Regions from separate parts of the Actinomadura sp. NPDC023710 genome, predicted to be linked through region 3. Evidence: riboswitches for the same ligand, from Rfam matches in the RefSeq annotation. Region 3 holds a riboswitch; each other region holds the start of a gene.
The links. Region 3 has a riboswitch for S-adenosylmethionine ahead of thrC (threonine synthase). Riboswitches for the same ligand answer to the same signal wherever they lie in the genome.
Positions count from the first base shown of each region.

Region 1: another riboswitch for S-adenosylmethionine. It lies ahead of AB0H37_RS37870 (extracellular solute-binding protein); the one in region 3 lies ahead of thrC (threonine synthase).
Region 2: another riboswitch for S-adenosylmethionine. It lies ahead of AB0H37_RS02400 (aminotransferase class V-fold PLP-dependent enzyme); the one in region 3 lies ahead of thrC (threonine synthase).

Region 1 covers NZ_JBFAGB010000047.1:28,294-33,596, forward strand. The annotation lists gene AB0H37_RS37850 (TetR/AcrR family transcriptional regulator) at 163-789, opposite strand; gene AB0H37_RS37855 (NAD-dependent epimerase/dehydratase family protein) at 854-1,804, shown strand; gene AB0H37_RS37860 (hypothetical protein) at 1,901-2,200, opposite strand; partial or broken gene AB0H37_RS37865 (FAD-dependent monooxygenase) at 2,148-2,366, opposite strand; SAM riboswitch class IV at 2,803-2,918, shown strand; gene AB0H37_RS37870 (extracellular solute-binding protein) at 3,013-4,101, shown strand; gene AB0H37_RS37875 (ABC transporter ATP-binding protein) at 4,068-5,225, shown strand; gene AB0H37_RS37880 (ABC transporter permease) at 5,228-5,303, shown strand, end outside.
Region 2 covers NZ_JBFAGB010000002.1:64,366-69,668, reverse strand. The annotation lists gene AB0H37_RS02405 (SseB family protein) at 1-1,292, opposite strand, end outside; gene AB0H37_RS02400 (aminotransferase class V-fold PLP-dependent enzyme) at 1,404-2,663, opposite strand; SAM riboswitch class IV at 2,705-2,821, opposite strand; gene AB0H37_RS02395 (hypothetical protein) at 2,871-3,245, shown strand; gene AB0H37_RS02390 (transglycosylase domain-containing protein) at 3,261-5,303, opposite strand, start outside.
Region 3 covers NZ_JBFAGB010000041.1:4,663-9,965, reverse strand. The annotation lists gene AB0H37_RS35525 (trehalose-6-phosphate synthase) at 1-1,469, opposite strand, end outside; gene AB0H37_RS35520 (cation diffusion facilitator family transporter) at 1,590-2,525, shown strand; SAM riboswitch class I at 2,621-2,761, shown strand; gene thrC (threonine synthase) at 2,778-4,022, shown strand; gene AB0H37_RS35510 (MoaD/ThiS family protein) at 4,038-4,316, shown strand; gene AB0H37_RS35505 (hypothetical protein) at 4,616-5,303, shown strand, end outside.

The sequences.
Region 1 (5,303 bases), on a different contig from region 3:
GCTTCTTCTTCCAGCCCAACCACGACGCCATCGTGGAGCCCCTGCCGCTCGCCTTCGTACCGGACGGGCGCTGGTGATGCCACCCCGTCCGGCTCGGGTGTTCATTTCGCCGTTCATTGTCCGCTACCGCCAATCTTCCTGCGGTGGACGGGCCACCTCGTCCTACGACCCCAGCGGCTGCGGCGACCCCGGCATGGGGGCTCGGTGGCCGCGGAAGGCCGCCTCCAGCGCGATGCGCCAGTAGCGGTCGGCCTGGGTGCGGGGGCCGAGGGAACCGAGAAGTTCGAGGCTGGCCAGGCCGTGCACCAGGGCGTTGAGGTGCGCGGCGACGTCGTGGGGGTCGGCCGGGGCGAACCAGCCCGAGTCGATGCATCGTGCGACCGCGCGGACCAGTGTGTCGAACGTGCCCTGTATCTGGGCCAGGGCCGCTTCGTCCGGCCGGAAGTCGGCGATGGGGCGACCGAACATCAGCTCGTACAGGTGTGGGTTGGCCAGGGCGGCGGTCCGGTAGGCCTGTCCGAGGGCCATCAGGTCGGTCTCAGGGTCGCCGTCGGTCGGTACCGCGGCGAACGTGTCGGCAAGCCGGGCGAACCCTTGCAAGAACATCGCGCGCAGCAAGCCGGCCTTGTCGCCGTAGAGGTTGTAGACGGCCGTGGTGGAGGTACGGACCTCTCGAGCCAGGCGCCTGGTGCTCAGCGACTGCGGGCCTTCCTGGGCGAGTAGTCGTCCGGCGGCGTCCAGGAGGTCCTGGCGCAGTTCGTCGTAGTCGCGGGCACGTGGGCGGGCCATTTGACAATCGTATCGCAACGGTGTTCCATAACAGTGTTCCTAAACTGTACTACGGGAGGCCGCTGTGCCCGCTGAAACTGATCTGCATGTCGTCCTCGGCGCTGGAGGGGCCGTCGGCGCCTCTGTGGTTCGCGAGCTCGTCTCCCGGGGGCATCGCGTCCGCGCGGTCAACCGCAGCGGCCGGGTGCCGGCGCTGCATGGTGTCGAGGTCCATCAAGGCGACATCACCACTGTCGTGGGCGCCAAGGCCGCCTGCGCCGGGGCCGAGGTCGTCTACCACTGCGCCGCCCCTGCGTACGTCCGATGGGTGGAGGACTTCCCCCACATGACCGACGCGGTGCGCCAGGGCGCGGCCGCCGCCGGCGCCAAGCTGGTTTTCGCCGACAACCTGTACATGTACGGCCCCGTCGACGGGGCGCTGACCGAGGACCTGCCCTACGCCGCCCGCAACCCCAAAGGGCGGACACGCGCCGCGATGGCCGAGGCGCTGCTGGCCGCCCACCGCTCCGGTGAACTGCGCGTCGCCCTCGGCAGAGCCTCCGACTACTACGGCCCCGGCGGCGTCAACACCGTCGTCGGCCCGACGGTGTTCGCGGCGGCGCTCGGCCGGAAGACCGCCCGCTGGGTCGGGTCGCTCGACGAGCCTCACACACTCAGCTACCTGCCCGACATAGCCCGGGGCCTCGTGACGCTCGGCAGCGACGCGCGGGCGGACGGCCAGGCCTGGCACCTGCCGACGGCGCCGGCCGTGACGGGCAGGGAATTCCTCGGCTTGGTGCTCTCCGGGCTTGGCCGGCCCGGCAAGACGGCGGCGCTCGGACGCCCGATGCAACGCCTGATCGGCCTGTTCGACCCGACCGTCCGTGCCCTCGGCGAGACTTGGTACCAGCGCGACCGGCCGTTCGTGAGCGACACCTCGAAGTTCACCGCCACCTTCGGTCCGTTCGCTACGACACCGCACACCGACGCCATCACCGCCACCCTCGACTGGTTCCGCGCCAACCCGACCCCGTGACCGGCCAGTCGGTCAGTGCCCGCGGCCCACCTCAAAGTCACCCCTCGCACGACGAACTTCGACAGGGACGGGAAGCCAGGCACCGCTGTTCACCCGCTAGGAGACCGACTCGATGTAGCCGTCGGGCCGGACCACCATGGACGGCAGTCCCTCGGAGGGCACGGAGACGGGCCGGACGGCATCGTCTATCGCGGCCAGAACCGGAGCCGGGGCGAACGTCCCGGCCAGCGGGTGACTGTCGGGTGGCACGGGAAGCCTGGTAGCGGTCCCCGAAACCATCTCTGCGAGGTGGCGCTTGGCCTCGGGCAGCTCGATCAGCTCGGCAACGACCGCCCGCAGTGCCTCACTGTGCGGGTCGGTGCGCAGAAGGGCGCTCTGGGCGAGGGTATTGCGCACGACACGCTCGGCGGCAGCCGAGATTGGCCGCGTCCTGTAGCCCGACGTTGAGCCCCTGGCCCCCCATCGGGGAGTGCAGGTGCGCGGCGTCCCCCGCCAGCAGCACCCGGCCGCGCCGGTACTCCCGCGCCAGGCGGGCATGATCGGTGACACGGACTCCTCCGTCGAACCTGCCGACCGTGACCTCGGCACCGCTGACCCGGCGGACCGCGGCCGCGAACTCCGCCCGGCATCACCGGACCGCGCCCGGCCGCCCCGAGCCGGTCGAATTCGGCGACCACGATCTCGCCCGGCGGCGGGTTCACGAACATCAGGCCGCCCCGGGTCCGGTGCACGCCGGGCTCCACGAGCCCCGTCGGCTCGAGCGAGGCATGCGCCATGAGCACGAACATCGCCGGATCGGTCTCGTCGAACGCGAACCCATCGCGAACGACCCCGCGCCCACCATCGCAACCCGACCAGATCCAGTAGCGCCCGGGCCTCCCCCACGCACGGACCGCGCAACGAGCCCGGGCGGCGACCTGAGGCGGGCGGCGGCTCCCCGAGTCTTCGGTCGTCCAAATTATAGTATTCCGACCGTTTTTATATGGTATGTTTCCTCGCGTCACGAGTTCCAGCGCCAAGCCCCGGCTTGCTGGGCGGCAACCCTCCGACCGCGGTGGGGTGCTCCGGGTGAGGACACGGTCGTCTGCCGGACATGCGACGACAAGCGCGGATCCATAAGGGCCGCGTTCCCCGAGGTTTCGGGGAACGGTGACGTGCGCTCGCCGCACACCCATCGCTGTGCCGGCTCGGACATGGAGGAGCAAGACGTGGAAAGGCGATCGGCGTTCGCCGTCATCAGCGCGGTGGCGCTGCTGGCCGCCGCGGCGTGCGGGGTGGACACCGCCGACACCGGCGGCTCGGGCAAGGGCGGCGGGAAGGAACTGACGGTCACGGTGTTCTCGGGGCCGTGGGAGGACCTGTTCAAGAAGTCCTTCGTCGAGCCGTTCGAGCGAGACACGGGCGTCAAGGTGAACCTCGTCCCGGGCGCCAACGCCGAGTGGCTGACCCAGCTGCGCGCCTCGGGCGGCAAGAACCCGCCGTTCGACCTGGTCGTGCTGACCCCCGACGCGGCCCGGCCGGCCGTGGCGGGGAAGTTGGTCCAGCCGCTGGAGACCGGGAAGGTGGGCAACTGGAGCGACCTCGACCCGGTGGAGATCGAGAAGAACACGGTGTCCGGGAAGAGCTACGGCGTCCCGTTGACGATCGGCTCGACCGGCCTGCTCTACCGCACCGACAAGGTCAAGCAGGCACCGGTCGACTGGCAGGACATCTTCGACAAGAACCTCTGCGGGCACGTGGCGCTTCCGCCGCTGACCTACAACCCCGGACTGGAGTTCTTCAGCGCGCTGGTGACCGGCCAGGGTGGAAAGCTGTCGGATCCCGCGGCCGTCGACAGGGCGTTCAAGCAACTGGAGCAACTGAAGGGCTGCGTGTCGTCCTATCCGGCGAACGCAACGGCCGTGCAGAGCGCCATCCAGAACGGTGAGGCGTGGGTGGTGCCGTACTGGGACGGGCGGGCCTTCGCGATGGCCCAGGCCGGCAGCAAGGTCGGCTTCACCTACCCGAGGTCCGGCGCGGTCGGCGCGCTCAGCAGCTACTTTCTGACCGCGGACAGCAAGAAGACGGATCTGGCCTACAAGTTCCTCGGGTACGTCACGAACGCGACCAACCAGAAGACCTTCGCCGAGGGCAACTGGTACGCGGGTTCCAACAGCAAGATCGACTACAGCCCCGCCTTCAAGTCGAAGATCAAGTACGGCACGGACGTCTACCGGAAGTTCAACTGGGTGGACTACGACGTCGCCACGCCGAAGCTGAACGAATGGCAGCAGCGGTGGAACGAGATCTTCCGCTGACCGGCGCGCCCGCGGGCGGCGCCCCGGCCACCACCGGGTCCGCCGAGGGCGGGCACGTCGAGATCGAGGGCCTGGCCGCCGGCTACGACGGCCACCGCGTCCTGGACCTGGACCGGTTGTCCGTGAGGCGCGGCGAGTTCCTGTCGATCCTCGGGCCGAGCGGCTGCGGCAAGACCACGCTCCTGAACGCCATCGCCGGGTTCGTGGCGCCCGAGAGCGGTCGCATCCTCGTCGACGGCGCCGACATCACCGGTCTGCCACCTCACCGGCGAGGACTCGGCATGGTCTTCCAGAACTACGCGCTGTTCCCGCACCTGTCCGTCGCGAGCAACGTCGCCTACGGAATGCGGGTGCACCGGGTGCCCAAGAGGGAGCGCGCGGAGCGGGTCGCCGAGGCGCTGCGTCTGGTCGGTCTCGAGGAGTTCGCCGACCGGCGCCCACGGGCGCTGTCCGGCGGCCAGCAGCAGCGGGTGGCCATCGCCCGCGCCCTGGCCACCCGCCCGGCGGTGCTGCTCCTGGATGAGCCGTTGTCGAACCTCGACGCCAAACTGCGCCGGGAGATGCGCGTGGAGCTCCGCAAGATCCAGCGGAGTGTCGGCACGACCATGGTCTTCGTCACCCACGACCAGGAGGAGGCGCTGTCGCTGTCGGACCGCATCGCGGTGCTGAACGGCGGCAGGCTGGAGCAGCTCGACACGCCCGACGAGGTCTACCGGCGCCCCGCGAGCCGTTTCGTGGCGCAGTTCATCGGTGCCGCCAACGTGCTGGAGGGGACGGTCCGCGAGGACCTTGCCCTGGACGTCGGCGGTCTCGCGGTGCCGGTCGGCCTCCCGGATCCGGTCCCCGGGCGCAAGGCCGTCGTGGCCATCCGGCCCGAACGGATCCGCCTGGCGCCCGCCGCCGGGACGGGCGCGGCGACCGGGGTGACCGGGACCGTCGCCTACCGCTCGTTCACGGGCGGCGCCTGGCAGGTCGAGGTGCGGACGGCGGGCGGTCTCGTGCTCACCGTGCACGTCGCCGACAGCGGCGCCGGCAGCGCCGACCCGCCGGGCACCGGGACCGCCGTCACCGCGAGCTGGGACCCCGCCGACCTGATCGTCCTGGATTCTGGGACGGGGCGGTAGCGATGGCCCACACCCCGCGCGCGAGGCGGCGGACGCGGTGGCGCGGCACGGCGTACGTGGTGCCCCTGCTGGTCTTCC
Region 2 (5,303 bases), on a different contig from region 3:
CTGAGGGTGCGGACCTGCTCGCCCGGCATGGACGCGTCGATGGGCGTGCCCGGGTTGAGGACGAGCGTCCACGAGGCGTCCGGCCAGGCGGTGACCATCTCCAGAAGGCTCGGCATGATGAAGCGCGACGAACCGATCGCCTCGTTCATCCACTTCAGCGACGTGAAGATCTGGATCGACGTCCGCCCGTGGACGGGGACGGGGCGCCACGGGAACTCGGGGTCGCCGGGGACGATGCCCCACGGGGTCTCGGCGTCCACCGGGACGAGCACCTGGGCACCGAGGAGGATCTTGAAGAACGTCTCGGTGTCGCGGCGGCGGGCGGCGTCGAAGAGGCGCTGCTCGATGTCGTTCTGGGGCTCGAAGCGGTCGGTCATCCGCTGGGCGGCGCGCTGGTCGGCCCAGGTGGCGAGGCCGGGGAGCTGCTGCGCGAGGACGGTGCCGCCCGCGGGCGAGCCGGAGTTGATGGCGAGGAGCCAGTGGTGGTCCGGCCAGTAGCGCAGCGCGACGGTGAACGGCAGCGCGATGTGCTCGGTGCCGGGCCCGGACGCCTCGGCCAGGCGTTCGGGCGAGGTGAAGACCGGGACGACGGTGGAGCCGTCGACCTCACGGGTCTGCCACGGGAAGCCGGGGCGGCCCGGACGCAGTGAGAAGTCCATGTCGTCCGGGACGGGCAGCAGCACGTCGGTGGCCGCCAGCGTCTGCAGGAACAGGTCGTGGTCGTTGTTCGCGGCGGCCCGCAGCAGCTCGCGCTCCACGTCGTTGGCCGGCTGGAACTCCGGGCGCGGCGCCTCGCGGGGCAGGTCGCGGTGCTGGTCGCGCAGCTCCTCCCACGGCGGGGACGCGCGGCCGACCTGCGGGGGGCGGCCGTCGCCCTCGGCGACCTGCCGGACGAACCAGGCCGGCAGCCGCGCCTCGATCGGCAGGGCGGCGGGGACTCCGCGCGCGGGGGCGTCCACGGCGAGCCACCAGCGGCTGTCCGGCCAGCTCTCGGCGATGTCGCCGAACCGGACGGTCATGAAGTGCTGGTAGGACGGCCCGAGGCACGCCCGCATCGCCGCCGCCGACGTGTAAACCAGGACGTGGACCCGGCCGTCCTCCTCCTGGGTGGGCCACGACGGCTGGGCCTCCCCCGCGAGGACGCCGTCCACCAGGTCGGGCGGAACGGGAACGACGAGGTCGGCGTCCGCGAGGAGGCGGAAGTAGCTCTCCTGGTCGCCGGCCCGTACGGTCTCCTGCAGTCGGTGCTCCAGTTCCGACGTGGGTCGCCACGCGTCGGCCACGGTCGCCACCCCCTGTTTCTAGCGTGCTCGTCCCCGCGCGACTGCCTACGCTACATGGGCGAACAGGACCAAAGAGCATAATCATCTGACTGCGCGCGAGAGTTCCCAGGTCGGAGGCTGTCAGCGCGCAGTCAACGCGGCGAGGGCGGTGAGCAGCCGGTCGATGTGCTCCTCGTCCGTCCCGATGCCGATGCTCGCGCGGACGGCGCTCCGGTCCTCGCCCAGCAGGTGCCGGACGAAGGGGTGGGCGCAGAACTTCCCGTCGCGTACCCCGATGCCGTGCTCCTCGGACAGCGTAAGCGCCACGTCCCGCGCGTTCCAGCCGTCCACGGTGAACGACACGATTCCGACGCGCGGCGCCCGCTCCCCCCACAGCGTCAGCTCCCTGACGCGGGGGAGCGCCGCGAGTCCCGACCGCAGACGTTCCACCAGCTCCTCTTCGCGAGCGGCCAGGTCGTCCCAGGCGGGGGACAGCGTCTCGCACGCGGCGGCCAGCGCGAGGGCGCCGAGGACGTTCGGGGAGCCCGCCTCGTGCCGCTGCTCGGCGGAGGGCGCCCACCGGGTCGTCTCCCCGACCGAGGCGCTCGCGCCGCCGCCCTTGAGGTAGGGCTCGGCGGCGCGCAGCCAGTCGGCCCGCCCGGCGAGCACGCCCGCACCGAACGGCGCGTACAGCTTGTGCCCGGAGAACGCGACGTAGTCGAGGCCGAGCGCGGTCATGTCGAGGGGGCGGTGCGGGACGAGCTGCGCCGCGTCCACCGCGATACGGGCGCCGTTGCGGTGCGCGACGTGCGCGAGCTCCTCGATCGGCCACAGCTCGCCGGTGACGTTGGACGCGGCGGTGACGACGAGCAGCCGCGACCCGATCGGGCACGAGCGCAGCGCGCGGTCGGCCGCCGAGAGGGCCTCGGCCGGGGTGGCGGGCGCCGGGAGGCGCACGGCGCGCTTCCACGGCAGCAGCGACGCGTGGTGCTCGCTCTCGAAGACGACGACGCTCGTCCCGGCCGGGACGGCGTGCGCGAGCAGGTTCATCGCGTCGGTCGTGTTGCGCGTGAACACCACGGCCGAGCGCCGCCACGCGCCGAGGAACGACCGCACGGTCTCCCGCGCGTCCTCGTAGGCGGACGTCGTGACCTGGGACGCGTACCCCGCGCCGCGGTGGACGCTGCTGTAGTACGGCAGCGCGCGGGTGACGGCCTCGTGCACCGCCTCCAGACAGGGGGCGCTGGCGGCGTAGTCGAAGTTGGCGTAGGGGACGTGGCGGCCGTCCCGCACCGGAACCGGGACGTCCGCTCCGATGACGCGGGGAAGCGGGCGAACCCGGACCCCCTCGGGGCGCGTCACAGCAGGCGTGATGGGGGAGCGGGCGAGCAGCGTGGGCATGCCGGAACCTTCCGGGTCGGGGACCCCGGGATGTCCGTCGGGATCCGCGCTTGCCGGAACGCGGTGCCGCGTCCGGCCAGGTCCTCACCCGGGGCACCCCATCGCGGACGAAGGGTTGCCGGCCAGCAAGCCGGGGCTTTGCGCTGGCGCTCATGACCTCATGCGGAAGTATATGCGGAGCCGATCGGGGATCAAGGGGAGGGTGCGATGCGGTACGGGGTGGTTCGGACGCTGGCCGGCGGCGCGCTGGTGCTCGGCGCCCTCAGCGGGTGCGGGGCGCTGGGCGGCGGCAACTCCGGCCAGGTGTGCACCGACACGAAGAAGGCGTTCCAGCAGTACGTCACCCAGGTGCGGAGCCTTCCGGCGGCGGAGCCCGCGCAGTGGCGGCAGGCGACCGAGCAGCTCGCCGGACGCGTCGACGGGCTCGCGAAGCAGGCCGACGACGCCGACCTGAGCAAGGCGCTCAAGGCGGAGGCGGGCAGGCTCCGCGCCGCCGCGCCCGGGGTCGGCACCGGCGACGTCTCCCAGCTCGACAGTGTGATCAGGGAGACGCCGGCCACCATCGGCAAGGCCTGCGACTAGAGGCGGGCGCGGGGGCTACCCGCCGGTGCCGGGGCGGCCGAGCGGCCCGTCGCCCGTTCCGCCTCCGGGGTCGCCGCCGGTCCCACCGTCGCCTCCGTCGCCTCCATCGCCCCCGTCGCCGCCACCGCCGGGCTGCTGCGGCGGGATGATGGTCGGCAGGTCGGTGGGGGGCGTCGGGATGTCGGGACGTTCCGTGGACGGCGGCGGCTCGACCGGCCCGCCCGTGTCCGGCGGCTGCGTGCCGCCCGGCGGGACGTCCTGCGTCGGCCCGCCCCAGCCGCCGCCGGGCGTCATCGACGGCTCCCCGAAGGACTCGGGCTCGTAGCCCTTGATGTTCACCGCGTCCGACATGTACGAGCGCCACATCTGGGCGGGCAGCTGCCCGCCGTACGCGCCGTACCCGGGGATGTTCAGCGGCTTGCCGTCGCTGCGGAACATCGAGACCGTCGTCGCCATCTGCGGGATGAACCCGTTGAACCAGATCGCGCGGCCCTCGTCGGTGGTTCCGGTCTTGCCGGCGACGTCGCGGCCGTCGGGCAGCTGCGCGCCGGTGCCGGTGCCGCCCTGCACGACCTTCTGCATGGCGTAGGTGGCGTCACGGGCGACCTGCTGGCTGAACGCCCGCTCGCCCTTCTCGGCGAACGTGCGCTTGTGGTTCTCGTTGTCGGTGACCGACTTCACCACGAACGGCGTCCGGTGCACGCCCTCGGAGGCGAACGTCGAGTACACGCCCGCCTGCTGGACGGGGTGCAGCGACACGACGCCGAGCGGGAACGTGGCGGCGTCCCGCTGCGCCGGCTTCATCTGCGACCCGGGGATGCCCATCTTCTCGGCCATGGCGACGATCTTCTTGTTGCCGATGTCCTGGCCGAGGTTGACGTAGGCGGTGTTGATCGAGTGCTCGGTGGCGGTGACGAGGTTGACCGTCCCGAAGTTCTCGTTGCTGTCGTTGTGGATGGACGAGCCGTGGAAGTACTGCGGGGAGCTGCCGTCGTAGCTGGTCGACAGCGTCTTGCCGTCGTCCAGCGCGGCCGCCAGCGCGATCGGCTTGAACCCCGACCCGGCCTGCGCCCAGTCGCCGAAGGCGCTGCTCAGCGCCTCCTCCAGGTAGCCGCGGCCGCCGTAGAAGGCGAGCACCTGCCCGGTCTTCGGGTCGACCGACACCGCACCGGTGCGGATCTTCTTGCTCATCCCGTTCGGGGCGTTGTTCGCGACGGCCTGCTTCATCGCGTCCATCAGCCGCTTGTCGAACGTCGTGGTGATCTTCAGCCCGCTGCGGTTGATCTCGTCCTCGCTGTAGCCGCGGCGCTCGGTGAGCTCCTTCTTGGCCACGTTCACCATGTAGCCGCGCTGGCCCTTGAGGACGTCGGTGATCTTCTCCTTGCCGGGGGCCGGGAAGGTCAGCGAGGCCGCCTCGGACGAGGTGAGCGCCCCGTCCCGGACCATGTTGCCGACGATCGCGCGCCAGCGCTGCTCGGAGTAGGCGCGGCGGGGACCGGTCGGGTCGGCGAAGTTACTCGGCTGCTGGATCGCGGCGGCGAGGTAGGCGCCCTCCGCGGGCGTCAGCTTCGAGACGTCCTTGTTGTAGTACGCGTGCGCGGCGGCCTGCACCCCGTAGGCGTCGCGGCCGAAGTAGATGGTGTTGAGGTACTGCTCGAGGATCCAGTCCTTGTCCTTCTCCCGGCCCACCTTCAGGGAGACCATGACCTCCTTGAGCTTGCGGGTGACCGAGCGGTCCTTGCCGATGCCGCCGTAGTAGTTGCGGACCATCTGCTGCGTGATCGTCGAGCCGCCCTGCAGCTGCTTGCCGGTCGCGGTGGACCACAGCGCCCGCGCCGTGCCCTGGACCGACACCCCGGGGTCGTCGTAGAAGCTGCGGTTCTCCGCGGCGATCACCGCGGCCCGCGTGCTCTCGGGGATCTTGTCGAGCTTGACCGCGTCCCGGTTCATCCCGGTCTTGGCGATCTGCGTCTTGCCGTCGGAGTAGTAGAACGTCGGCCCCTGCGCGATCGCCTGCTCCTGCGCCGACGGCACCGGCGTGAACACGTAGGCGACGCC
Region 3 (5,303 bases):
GCGAACCAGCGCTGCGGGGGGAGGGCCGTCGCGGCGTCGGCGAGGCGGGCGCAGCGTTCGGCTCGCCGGGCGCGCGGCATGAGCAGGGCCTGGCGCAGGGCCTCGGCCGTCTGCGACACGTCGTAGGGGTTGACCATCAGCGCGTCCTCGGACAGCTCGGCGGCCGCGCCCGCCTCTCGCGACAGCACGAGCGCGCAACCGTGCCGCGACAGGACGGGCCCCTCCTTCGCGACCAGGTTCATCCCGTCCCGGATCGGGTTGACGAGCAGGACGTCGGCCAGGCCGTAGGCGGCGAGGGAACGCGGGTAGTCGTCGTTCACCTGCAGGATCAGCGGCTCCCAGTCGGCCGTGCCGAACTCGTCGGAGATCTGCTCGGCCATGCGCCGGACGGCCGCGGTGTACTCCCGGTACTCGGGCAGGTCGTAGCGGGACGGGTACGCGAACGCCAGGTGCACGACGCGGCCGCGCCATTCGGGATGGTTGACGAGCAGCTCCCGGTACGCGGCGAGGCCGCGCACGATGTTCTTGGACAGCTCCGTCCGGTCGATCCGCACGATGAGCCGGCGGTCGCCCACCTGTTCGCGCAGCGCGCGGGCCCGTTCGACGACGTCCTGCTCGGCGGCGCGCCGGCGCAGCGCCGTCCCGTCCACACCGAGACCGTGCACGCCCACGCGCGTGGTGTGGCCCGAGCAGGAGACGGTGCGGGCCACGTGGTCGACGCGGGCACCCGGCAGCAGCTCGCAGCAGTCGAGGAAGGCCGACGCCCACCGCTCGGTGAGGAAGCCGGCGTGGTCGGCGCCGAGGATGCCGAGAAGGATCTGCGCGCCGATGTCGTCCGGGAGCAGGCCGAAGTACTCCGGCGGCGCCCAGGGCGTGTGAGAGAAGTGCACGATCTTCAGGTCGGGGCGCCGGTCGCGCAGCATCCGGGGAGCCAGCGACAGGTGGTAGTCCTGGATCGCCGCCTTCGCGCCCTCGGCGGCGTCCCGTGCGAGGGCGTCCGCGAAGGCCGCGTTGTACGCCTCGTAGGACTGCCAGTCGCGCCGGGCGCGGGCGTCGAAATGCGGGTTGCGCGGTGTGTCGTACAACAGGTGGTGGACGAACCACAGCGTCGAGTTGGCGACGCCGTTGTAGGCGCGGTCGAACGTGGCCGCCGGGATGTCGAGCATCCGCACCGCGGCACCGCCGGTCTCGTATCCGGCGAGGTCGAGGCGTCCGTCCGGGGAGCGGCGCGCGGCCGTGCGGTCGGCCTCGCCGAGGCTCGCGCACACCCAGAGAACGTCCGCGCCGCCGGCGGACGGCTCCCGCTCCGTCCCGGCCGGGCGCGGCGGGCCCGGGTCGCGGGGGGCGCCCGTGACGGCGGCGAGGCCCGACACGAGTCCGCCGCCCCCGCGCCGCATGGTGAGCCCGCCGTCGTCCGACAGCGAGAACGACACGGGCCCCCGGTTCGAGGCCACCAGCACTTGGCTCATACGGGAAGGGTCTCAGTTGCGGCCGAGGCGCATCAAAGTGACCCGCGAGGTGGCCGTCATCGCCGGGGCTTCTGGCCGTTCCGCCCGATTAGTCATCCACCCAGGGGGTATCCGGCGGCAATGAGCAAGTCCGAGACGACGAAGACCGTGCTCGTCGCCGGTGCAGCGAACCTCATCCTCGCGATCACGAAGCTGTTCGCCGGCCTGCTGGCCGGGTCCAGCGCCATGCTCGCGGAGAGCGCGCACTCGGTGGCCGACACCCTGAACCAGGGCTTTCTCTACACCTCGCTCCGGCGCAGCGAGCGGCCCCCCGACCGGCGCCACCCCTTCGGATACGGCAACGAGCGGTACGTGTGGTCGCTGCTCGCCGCGTTCGGCATCTTCGTGGCCGGCGCCGGGTTCTCGATCTTCGAAGGCATCCTGACCATGACCGGCCACGGCGGCGGTGGGACGACGGTGTGGCTCGCCTACGCCGTCCTCGGCCTCGGCGCGGTGCTGGAGGGGGCGTCCTGGCTCCGCGCCTTCTACCAGGCCAAGAAGGAGACGCGCGAGAACGACCGCGACCTCGTCGAGCACGTCCGCAAGTCGCCCGACGTGACGTTCAAGACCGCGCTGTTCGAGGACACCGCCGCGATGATCGGCCTCGCCCTCGCCGCCGGCGGGCTCGCGATGCGCCAGATCACCGGCTCGGAGTTCTGGGACGGGCTCGCGTCCGTCCTCATCGGGGTCCTCCTGGTCGTCCTCGCCTTCTCGATCGGCCGGGAGAGCATGGGCCTGCTCATCGGCCGGGCGGCCGACCCCGCCGAGCAGCGCGAGATCCGCGCCGAGATCCTCGGCGCCCCCGGCGTGACCGGCGTGGACGAACTGCTCACCATGCACTTCGGCCCCGAGCAGCTCCTCGTCGCCGCGAAGGTGCACTTCTCCGACGACATCAGCGCCGACGAGGCCGAGGACGTCGCCGGCGAGATCGACCGGCGGCTCCGGGAGCGCGTCCCGACCGTCCGGCACGTGTTCCTCGATCCGACCCAGCGCGTGATCAAGACCTCCGCCGGGTAACGTCTCAATCGCTGGACCCGCCTGTCTGGCATCCGGTCAGTTCATGTAAAGTCACGCATACGAGCTCAAAGCGCTCGTGATCGACAACTTAATACCGCTCATCCAGAGGGGTGGAGGGACCGGCCCTGCGAAGCCCCGGCAACCACCCGGCTGTGGCGCGTCGCGATCCTGCGAGGCCTGCCGGGAGATGGTGCCAACTCCGGCCTGCGACCAAGGTGGCGCAGGGAAGATGGGGAGAAAGGCCTCGCCCTCATGGCACTCACGCCTGCCACAGACCTCGGACCGGCTACCGCTCTCGTCTGCCGCGAATGCGGCACGTCCCGCGACCTCGGGCCCTTCTACGCGTGTGAGGAATGTTTCGGCCCCCTGGAGATCGCCTACGACTTCGGCGGCGTCACCCGGGAGGCCATCGAGTCCGGGCCGCGCAACATCTGGCGGTACCGCGGGCTGCTGCCCGTCCCGGGCAACGTCGCCGACACCCCGAACACCGAGCCGGGCCTGACCCGTCTCGTCCGCGCCGACAACCTCGCGGAGAGCCTCGGCCTGCAGAGCCTGTGGGTGAAGGACGACAGCGGGAACCCGACCCACTCGTTCAAGGACCGCGTCGTCGCCGTGGCGCTCGCCGCCGCCCGTGAGCTGGGGTTCAAGGTGCTGGCCTGTCCGTCCACCGGGAACCTCGCCAACGCCGTCGCCGCCGCGGCGGCCCGCGCCGGGATCCGCAGCGCGGTGTTCGTCCCGTCGAACCTGGAGTCCCAGAAGATCATCACGACGGCCGTGTACGGCGGGACGTTCGTGACGGTCGACGGCAACTACGACGACGTCAACCGGCTCGCGTCCGAGATCGCCGGCGAGCAGGACGACTGGGCGTTCGTCAACGTCAACGTCCGCCCCTACTACGCCGAGGGCTCCAAGACGCTCGGCTACGAGATCGCCGAGCAGCTCGGCTGGCGGCTGCCGGACCAGATCGTCGTGCCGGTCGCGTCCGGCTCCCAGCTCACCAAGATCGACAAGGCCTTCCAGGAACTGATCAAGCTGGGCCTGGTCGAGGACAAGCCGTACCGCGTCTTCGGCGCCCAGGCCGCCGGGTGCGGCCCGGTCGCCGCCGCGTTCAAGGCGGGCCACGACGCCGTCCGACCCGTGAAGCCCGACACGATCGCCAAGTCCCTCGCCATCGGCAACCCCGCCGACGGCCCCTACGTCCTGGACGTCGCCCGCCGCACCGGCGGCGCCGTCGAGGACGTGACCGACGAGCAGGTCGTCGAGGGCATCCGGCTCCTGGCCCGCACCGAGGGCATCTTCGGCGAGACGGCCGGCGGTGTCACCGTCGCGACCCTCCGCAAGCTCGTCCAGGCCGGCGCCCTGGACCCGGGCGCCGAGACCGTGATCATCAACTCCGGGGACGGCCTGAAGACCCTGGACGCCGTCGCCCCGGTCGTCGCGCCGTCGGCGAACATCGCCCCGTCCCTGGAGGCGTTCCGCGCCGCGGGCCTCGCCTGAGAACGAAGGAGCAGCATGAGCAGCGTGTCCGTCCGTATCCCGACGATCCTGCGGACCTACACCGGTGGCGAGTCCGAGGTGAAGGCCGAGGGCACGACCCTGCGCGCGGTCGTCGCCGACCTCGAGGCCAGCTACTCCGGCATCTCCGCCCGCATCCTGGACGACGCGGGCAAGATCCGCCGGTTCGTGAACGTCTACGTCGGTGACGAGGACGTCCGCTTCGCCGAGGGCCTCGACACCCCGACGCCCGAGGGCGCCCAGATCTCCATCATCCCCGCGGTGGCGGGCGGCTGACGTCCGTCTCGTCCCCAAAAGCCCCGGCACGTCCACCGTGCCGGGGCTTTTGCTTGCACATCTGGGCGATTCCCCCTTCTTCGGAAACCGATTGCCCCAGTGAATGCCGGATTGTGTGACTGTTCGCCCCGTCCGTCCAAACGCGCATGGAAAAAGCTTTAGCGAGCGCCCGTTATGCGGCTCTGATCTTGATCACCACCACTCCGTCACTTGGGTTTTTTGCTGGCCGCAGCCTGGAAGATTGATCCCGGAGTGGCGCTCCTGGGGGCGCCGATCGGCATACGAGAGTGAGGAAAGGCATGAAGCGCATTTTGCGCACGATGGCCGTGACCGGGATAACGATGGGGGCGGCCGTCCTCGCGGCTCCCTCGGCCATGGCCGACATCAACTTCTACGAGGTGGAGAAGGCGTACGTGGGGCACAACGGCCCCTCGTACATCAGTGAGAAGGGTCCGGGCGACCTGATCTACACCGACATCACCAAGTCGCCCAAGGCCGCACCGGTGATCGGGAACAAGCCGGTGAAGACCGGTGACATCACCACGAAACTCCACGGCGGGAAGCACAACACGGCCGTCACCGGCGTCGAGGGCTCCGAGCAGGAGGCCACCAAGGTCGCCCTCGCCAAGGCCGCCGAGCACCAGGCCGCGGAGCAGCAGGCCGCTCCGCAGCAGGCGGCTCCGCAGCAGGAGTCCCTGCAGGCCGCCCCGGAGCAGGGCGCCCAGCAGGCCGCTCCTCAGCAGGACGCTCAGCAGGCCGCGCCGGAGCAGCAGGCCGCTCCTCAGCAGGAGGCCCAGCCGAACGCCCCGCAGCAGGAGGCGGCGCAGGCTGCTCCTCAGCAGGACGCTCAGCAGGCGGCACCGGAGCAGCAGGCCGCCCCGGAGCAGCAGGCCGCGCCGGAGCAGCAGGCCGCGCCGGAGCAGCAGGCCGCCCCGGAGCAGCAGGCCGCTCCTCAGCAGGAGGCCCAGCTGAACGCCCCGCAGCAGG